DNA from 2 places in the Shewanella sp. 10B genome. Region 2 is predicted to be linked to the other one. Evidence: riboswitches for the same ligand, from Rfam matches in the RefSeq annotation. Region 2 holds a riboswitch; the other holds the start of a gene.

Region 1 (4,432 bases), on a different contig from region 2:
TCTGTGACCAGTCGTCACGCCCCACTCATTGCGTAAACGCTGCTGACACGCCTCGACTAAAGTGCTGCGGTAAGCTTGGATAAGCGCGCTATCGCTCAGCTCAGCATGCTCACGGTACCAAGCGGGTAAATCAATCGAGTGATTTAAGTACTCGCGGTTCCAGTTTGCCCCTGTGATAGGGTCAAAACGCCCCAGCGTAAACTCTCCACTCTTTTGATTTATCCCCAGCGGATTCGCTAAGGGCACTAAGGTGATTTCCCCTAAGATGTCGCAGCGTTCGAGCTGCTTCATCAATTGGAAAATCACCGCATTGCCCTGCACCTCAGCGCCGTGGACATTGGCCTGAATATACACTTTAGGGCCAGCGACTTGGCCACTTGGCTTAAAGTGGTAAATCGGCAGGGTGAGTGCTTGCCCTGCGGCAAGCTCCCCAATGGTTAAAGACGATGCAGTCGGTTGCATATTACGCACCTTCGAACAGGTTTTCGTGCAGGGCTTTAACCACTTGCGCCGCTTCTGATTCGGCTACCAATACGCACAAGTTATGCGGGCTTGCGCCTTGGCAGATCATGCGCACATTGTGGGGCTCAAGCACTTCAAACACCCGGCGGCAAATGCCCGCAGTGGTGGCAATGCGGTTACCGATAATCGCCACCAGTGCTAAACCATCTTCAACACGCACGCGGCAATGCTGTGATAATTCCTGCAGCAGCGCTTCGCTCAATAGCCCCTGGCCGCTCGAATCAGAGCCAGTTTTATCTAGGGTCAGGGATACGTTAACTTCGGAGGTGGTAATTAAATCCACACTGATTTTATGCCTTGCCAGTGTAGCAAAGGTTTCAGCCAAGAAGCCCTGTGCATGCAACATTTGCAGACTGTGTAAATTGAGTAGCGTTTGGTCGCGGCGCAGCGCAACCGCGCGAAACACGGGCGCATCTTCAACCTGATGGCGGATCCAAGTCCCGCCCTTTTCAGGCTCCTTACTTGAGCCGACAAACACTTGAATTTGTTGGCGCACCGCAGGCAGAATCGTCGCTGGGTGCAGCACTTTAGCACCGAAAGTCGCCATTTCGGCGGCTTCGTTAAAACTGATTTCGGCTATAGGATGGGCGTTTGGCGCAAGGCGAGGATCGGTCGTGTAAATCCCGGCCACATCGGTCCAAATCTCAACCGCGGAGGCTTTTAAGGCTTCGGCTAACAGTGCCGCAGAATAATCACTACCGCCACGGCCAAGCGTGGTGGTTTGTCCCGCCTCATCAGAACCAATAAAGCCTTGAGTCACAATCACTTGTTCAGATAACAGCGGCAGTAAATGCTCAGACGAGAGAAGCGCAATTTGCTCAACCTGTGGTTCGGCGCGGCCAAAATGACTGTCGGTGCGCAGCACACGGCGCACATCGAAGGCACTCGAGTTAGCGCCTTTTTCCCGTAATACCGCCGCAAATAATGCCGACGAACACTGCTCGCCAAGGGACAATAACTCATCCATGGTGGCCTTGCTGCGCTGGGAGGCCAGCGCTTCGCTCAATACCGCCATACGGCTTAACAGCTTATCCAATGCCGCGGCTACATCGTTGGGACGACCCAGTTTATCTAAGATAGCGTATTGAATTTGCGCAATTTGCTTTAAGCGCTGTAAACGACCATCGTCGTTCATCGACTCTTGGGTGAGCTCAACCAAAAGGTTAGTCACGCCACTGGAGGCACTAACCACTACTAAACGGCAATCGGGATTGCCCAGTACGATATCGGCGCAACGATTCATTGCACCGTAATCTGCAACTGAGGTACCACCAAATTTTGCGACAACAAGAGACATTATCGTACCTCCGCAGAAGCAGAAGACACGGCACAAACTAGGATAAGATCTTGATTAACTAACATGATTACGCTCCGAACCAACTTCGTTCGAAGAGCCTGGTGCTCAATGATACGCACCCCAATAGAAGGGAAACAGCAATCGTCACCAGAAGCTCTCCACCAATTACAGGTGACAATCGTTAGGATTCAGCCTAAGCGACCGACATAAACATGCAGCAACCACATCTATGCCTCGGCGTTAATCTCCCTCATCAATCATCGCTGGAGTTTGTGCTCCTCTGACTGACTACCTAGTTAACGCTCCTCTTCTGTTCCTTTCCGCCGGAAAGGGACGAAAAAAGTAGCAATAAACCCCTAATGAAGTCAATGCTAATTTCACATCGCATAAACAAATTCAATAAACGCTTTTAAAAACAATGAGCAATTTAGCGGTAAAGCCAAAGCAAAAAATGGCGGCGAGGTATCGAACAGACATTAAAAGGATTAAAAAAGAAGTGACCTAGCCTTGCCCTTTACAGGCAAAGCCGGATAAGAAAAATAGTTAAAAACGCGCGGGTTAGGTCGCTAGATCTGGCAGTTCGTAAACCAAACGCACATGATCATTAAACAGGCCTAAACACACTTCATCATGCCCGGTGATGGTACAAGGCACTAAACTCACCTCACCCTTTTCCACCATGTAGATGGCATATTGATTAAACTTTTTCCCTAGCTGCAGCGCCATGCTTCTATCAACAAACACCGCCCAGCTCTTTTCCATATGGGATAAATCTGGCGATGCGCCCACCATTGCACGATAGGGGCTGCCGATTAATTCAATGTCACGGAGAAGTTGGCGGTCGAGTAAACGGTTTTGGCTGGGACTGAGGAGGGTTGAAGCGGGATTATGGGCGGTAATTACAGCAAAGGAAAAATCACAGGATAATGCTTGAGTAAGCAAAAACAACGGCTTCTGGTAATGCTGCCACAAATCTTGAGTCATGTTGTCCATTGGTAGTCTAGTCGAAAAATGAACCCGGGTTAGTGTAGCAGAGCGCCTCAAAAATCCAAAGAGGCGTGAACTGGCTCACAAGAATCAAAAATACATTAGTTATACTAATCAATGACTAAAGTAAATATCATGGTAAATCAGGGCCTCAACCAGAAATTTGTTAACATTTCATTTGTTAACAAATGCCTAAAACGAGTACAATGACGCCATTGGCTAGTTAAGCAGATAACATTAAGTTTGCTTAATCTTGACAAGGGTTTGTTAGATTCCTCTGCGAAATCACCCTAATCTGGCCAGACATCTTTTAAAATGTGTTCTACATTTGAGTTATCATTTAAACATTTTAAAAAAAACAATAGTTAAGGAACTATTTATAACTATTGCTTATCGAAGTTGATACTGGTTACGTTTTATCGTATTACACTTTAAACGTGCACTTTATATACATCCTGATGTGTCGCCGTAAAGATCTTTCCTTTGAAGCACAGAGCAGTTAGAGGAAGTATCAACATTTTATGAATATAAGGATCCGATGTAAGCGGTCCTTATGGTTAGAATAAAATTGGTTAAAATTTAGGTAATTAATATGCAAAATCCGCACATTCTGATCGTTGAAGATGAAGCCGTTACCCGTAACACGCTGAGAAGTATTTTCGAGGCAGAAGGGTATGTGGTAACTGAGGCCAATGATGGCGCAGAAATGCATAAGGCTATGCAGGAAAACAAAATTAACCTAGTGGTTATGGACATTAACCTACCAGGTAAAAACGGTCTGTTGTTGGCACGTGAATTACGTGAAATCAACAACATCGGTCTGATCTTCCTGACAGGCCGTGACAACGAAGTCGACAAAATCCTTGGACTTGAAATTGGCGCGGACGATTATATTACCAAGCCGTTCAACCCACGTGAATTGACGATTCGTGCTCGCAACCTTCTGACTCGTGTGAATAGCGCTGGTAACGAAGTCGAAGAAAAGAGCTCTGTCGAATACTACCGTTTCAACGATTGGAGCCTAGAGATCAATAGTCGTTCTCTGGTGAGCCCACAGGGTGAATCTTACAAACTGCCACGTAGCGAATTCCGCGCTATGCTGCACTTTGTTGAAAACCCAGGCAAAATCTTAACTCGTGCCGATCTACTGATGAAGATGACTGGCCGTGAGTTAAAGCCACACGACCGTACTGTTGACGTGACTATCCGTCGTATCCGTAAGCACTTCGAAAGCTTGCCAGATACGCCAGAAATCATCGCGACTATCCACGGTGAAGGCTACCGTTTCTGCGGTAACTTAGAAGACTAATCTTCTAAGTCCGTTTGAATAATAAAAACCAGATCCTCGGATCTGGTTTTTTTATCTCTGTAATATGGCCAATCCTCTGCCCCGCTTTATCACTCCGCCAAACTTGAGTAACTAAACTTGAATAGCCACACTTAAACAGCCATCGCAAACTTTAAGCGTATCAATTGGAATGGAGCCCTTACTCACGACCAAGTGCTATCCACAGTCTTAACTCAGCTATTAGCTAAGGTGGTAGCTAAGGTATTAGCCAAATACCGCGTAAAAAAAGAGTGAAGTGTTAGCCTCACTCTTGGATAACTGCATGCGCAAGTTTAACT
Region 2 (4,432 bases):
TCATTCAGTGCAAGTGGCTCGCGAGATAGATGGCGGGATGCAAACCTTAAGTCTGCCGCTGCCAGCTGTGGTCACTGCCGATTTACGTTTGAACGAACCTCGTTACGCCTCATTACCTAACATCATGAAAGCTAAACGTAAGCCATTAGATGTGCTCACTGTTGCGGATTTAGGGGTGACGCTAAAAGCCCATCAAACTGTGGTGAAGGTGACGCCACCTGCCGAACGTAAGGCGGGCATCATGGTTGCGTCGGTAGCTGAGCTGGTTGAAAAGTTAAAGAATGAAGCGAAGGTGATCTAAATGGCCATTTTAGTATTAGCAGAACACGATAATGCGGCACTGAAACTGGATACCGCAAAGGTTGTCACCGCCGCGCGTGCGATTGGTGATGATGTGCATGTATTGGTGGTTGGCCACCAATGTGGCGCCGTGGCGCAAGCTGCGCAAGCCCTACAAGGCGTCGCTCAAGTATTGGTCGCCGATAACAGTGCCTATGAGGCGCATTTAGCCGAAAACGTAGCTAAATTGCTGGTGGACTTAGCACTAAACTACAGCCATATCCTCGCTGCAGCATCGAGCGCTGGCAAAGATACGCTACCGCGTGTGGCCGCCTTGTTAGACGTTGCGCAAATTTCTGAAGTGATTGGCGTAGTGAGCAGCAACACCTTTGTTCGCCCGATTTACGCAGGTAACGCTTTAGCGACAGTACAGAGCCATGACGCGATTAAAGTGATGACAGTCCGTGCCAGTGCCTTCGATGCGGCGGCGCAGGGCAACAGTGCTACAGTTACCACCTTAGATAAAGTGTTTGAAGCCAAAACTCAGTTTGTATCTCAATCATTGACCGTTTCTGCGCGTCCAGAGTTAGGTAATGCGGGTATTATCGTTTCTGGTGGCCGTGGTATGGGCAGCGGTGAAAACTTTGGTATGTTAGAGCAATTGGCGGACAAACTCGGTGCCGCTGTTGGGGCATCTCGCGCCGCGGTTGACGCAGGCTTTGTGCCTAACGATCTGCAAGTGGGTCAAACCGGTAAGATTGTGGCACCAAATCTCTACATCGCAGTGGGGATTTCGGGTGCGATTCAGCATTTAGCTGGGATGAAAGACGCCAAGGTGATTGTGGCAATCAACAAAGATCCTGAAGCGCCAATCTTCCAAGTGGCCGATTATGGTCTCGAAGCCGACCTGTTCGACGCCGTTCCAGAGTTGATTTCAACTCTAGGTTGATTTTATCCGTGATCTAAGTCAAAGTAAGCGGCTTTGCGGTGGCAACTGCTTAGCCGCTTATGTTTTTATGTGCCTCACGCCCGTGCATGGGCGTTCTTAGAAGTAGAGGCGCGCCAAATATCAGTAGTGATCAGTAGGGTGATTCCGTTGATCGTTCACGAAAGGATTTGGTGCCGAAGTGGTTTGATTTATCACGATCAACTGCTGGGGTTGTGCCGAATAGGTACAACACTGCCATAGTATTTTCTGATACGGATATTAGGAATAGTTACTATGGAGCGCTACTGATAGGACAGGTGATCTTGGGTATCTATTGCCTTTTCCCACCAGTTCAGTCGCCCTCCATTCGTATTTTGACGAAGAAATAATCAATGACTGTAGTAAGTTACGCCGATTCGGCACTTTCTCTGCTGCCGCCTGTGGTCGCAATTGTGTTGGCGATTTTCACTCGCCGCGTTCTCCTTTCCCTCGGTTTAGGTATTGTGATTGGGGTGTTATTACTCAATCAATTTTCACCTGTTGCCAGCGGTGAGTTTTTATTTAACAGTGTAAAAGGACTTTTTTGGTCAGAAGATGGCGTAAATTCTTGGAATTTATACATTCTCGGCTTTTTAATTGTCTTAGGGATGATCACGGCATTAATTACCGTTAGTGGTAGTGCAAGGGCATTTGCCGATTGGGCGCGCCTGCATATTCGCAATAAACGAGATGCCAAATTACTGACCATGTTTTTAGGCTGTGTTGTCTTTATTGACGATTATTTCAATAGCTTAGTCGTTGGTTCTGTCGCAAGGCCTGTTACCGACCGTTATTATATTTCCCGCGCTAAGTTAGCCTATTTATTAGATTCAACGGCGGCGCCGGTTTGTGTTATTTCGCCGGTATCCAGTTGGGGCGCTTATATTATTGCGCTGATCGGCGGCATATTAACCGCCCACGGTTTTGCTGATTCTGGTCATTTGAGTGTGTTTATTCAAATGATCCCTATGAATTTCTACGCTATTTTCTCTTTATTACTATTACTTTGCGTTGCATTTATGGGCTTAGATATTGGCCCTATGCGTGAGCATGAATTAAATGCTCAGCGCGGTAATTTATATGATGAGAATAAAGGATTACCGCCCGGAGCGAATGCCGATTTACCCGAAGCCGAAACGGGTAAGATCCTTGGTTTATTCTTACCTATTACCGTGCTGGTATTTGCGACCCTGTATTTTATGATCGACAGCGGTGCCCAGGTATTAGCGAAAGAAGGTATTGAATTTAATATTATTTCAGCTTTTGAAAAAACCGATGTTAGCTCATCACTGTTCTTTGGTGCCCTGATTGGTTTAGCGGTTGCGCTGGTACTTAACCTAGTACAAGGCGTTGAAAAGTCGATGGTCGTCAAAGGCGTGGTGCAGGGCGCTCGCTCTATGCTGCCTGCGATTTACATCCTGTTATTTGCATGGACTATTGCCGGCGTGATTGGCCAGCTTGAAACCGGTAAGTTTATGGCAAGCCTCGCCACAGGCAACATTCCCTTTGCCTTCTTACCTGCGTTGATGTTTGTGTTAGCGGGTCTAACGGCGTTTTCTACCGGCACTAGTTGGGGCACGTTCGGCATTATGCTACCGATTGCCGCCGATATGGCGATGGGCAGCCATACAGCCATGATGTTACCTATGCTAGCTTCGGTTTTGGCGGGCGCGGTATTTGGTGATCACTGCTCACCGATTTCGGATACCACGATTTTGTCGTCAACAGGCGCGAGCTGTCACCATATCGACCATGTTGTGACTCAGTTGCCTTACGCTGTGATAGTGGCGCTGATCAGCATGGTAGGTTATGTGGTGCTTGGTTTTACAGAATCGGTGAATGCGGGACTGTTGACCTGTGGCGTGCTGTTTGTCTTAAGCATTGTGTGGTTACGACTCAAATCCCAAAGCAACGCGAAATAAGCCTGACTTCAGCAAAGCGGTTTATTCGCGAGTCTTCATTGTGAATTTACTTAACATTCAAAACAAATCAGCCAGCATTATGCTGGCTGATTTTTTATCTATCACACATCCCAAATTACAGGGCGGTGTTGAGTCCACGGCGGTTCAATAACCCTTCGGTGGTAGGCTCTTGACCACGGAAGTTTTTGTAAGCTTCCATTGGTGCAATGCTGTTGCCCACTTCGCGAATCGTCTTGCGGTATTTCATGCCGATTTCACGGTTTAAGCCACCTTGAGTTTGCACGTAAGCGTAGGCATCTGCCGCTAAAATCTCACTCCACATGTAAGCGTAGTAACTTGCTGAGTAACCACCCGGGAAGGCGTGGGCAAAGTAAGTTGACTTATAACGTGGTGGCACGGCGGTGATATTTAAGCCGTGTTTTTTCAGCGCATTGGCTTCAAATGTCGCTACATCTTGCAGTGGGGCATCTGGGCTTAATGAGTGCCATTCCATGTCGACGAGCGCCGCAGCCATATACTCTAAGGTATCGAAGCCTTGGTTAAAGCTGCCGGATTTGAGCAGTTTTTGCAGCAAATCATCTGGAATTGGCTTACCTGTTTCGTAGTGTTTGGCGTAGTTGGCTAACACTTTAGGATGGGCTGCCCAGTCTTCTTCGAATGTTGATGGGAATTCCACAAAGTCACGGGAGACAGAAGTACCCGCCAAGCTTGGGTAAGTCACCTTAGAGAACATACCGTGGGTACCATGGCCCATTTCGTGGAACATAGTGGTCACTTCGTTGTAGCTGACGAAGGTCGGTTGTCCCTCTGGCGCCTTCTTAATGTTCATCACGTTGACCACGACAGGCTTAGTGCCTTCGAGGAAGGATTGACCCACGAACGAGCTCATCCATGCGCCGCCGCGTTTGCCTTCACGGGCAAAGTAGTCGGCATAGAAAATCGCCATGCTTGAACCATCGGCATCAAACATTTCGTAGGCTTTCACATCCGGGTGGTACACGGGTAAATCTGGGCGCGGCTTTAAGGTGACACCATAGAGTTCTTTGAGGGTGTAGAACACGCCGTCTTCGAGTACGCGGTTAAATTCGAAATAAGGGCGAATGCTATTGGCATCGAGGGCGTATTTCTCTTGGCGAACCTTCTCTGCGTAGAATTCCCAATCCCATGGCGCGAGTTCAAACTTGCCGCCAGTCTTGTCGATCATCGCTTGGATATCGGCCGCTTCTTTTTCGGTATTGGCGACGACGGCTGGCACCATTGAACC

The links. A riboswitch is a leader RNA that binds a small molecule or an ion and turns the genes downstream of it on or off. The one in region 2 is predicted to bind lysine.
Region 1: it holds a riboswitch for lysine, as region 2 does, so the genes downstream of both, lysC (lysine-sensitive aspartokinase 3) here and M0415_RS18585 (Na+/H+ antiporter NhaC family protein) in region 2, are expected to answer to the same signal.

The regions. Positions count from the first base shown of each region.
Region 1 is NZ_JAMDJO010000002.1:748,998-753,429, forward strand. It holds gene M0415_RS10895 (succinylglutamate desuccinylase/aspartoacylase family protein) at 1-462, opposite strand, end outside; gene lysC (lysine-sensitive aspartokinase 3) at 464-1,819, opposite strand; lysine riboswitch at 1,963-2,137, opposite strand; gene M0415_RS10905 (DUF3293 domain-containing protein) at 2,378-2,812, opposite strand; gene arcA (two-component system response regulator ArcA) at 3,399-4,115, shown strand.
Region 2 is NZ_JAMDJO010000008.1:18,624-23,055, reverse strand. It holds gene M0415_RS18595 (electron transfer flavoprotein subunit beta/FixA family protein) at 1-301, shown strand, start outside; gene M0415_RS18590 (electron transfer flavoprotein subunit alpha/FixB family protein) at 302-1,228, shown strand; lysine riboswitch at 1,324-1,520, shown strand; gene M0415_RS18585 (Na+/H+ antiporter NhaC family protein) at 1,600-3,168, shown strand; gene M0415_RS18580 (M3 family metallopeptidase) at 3,284-4,432, opposite strand, start outside.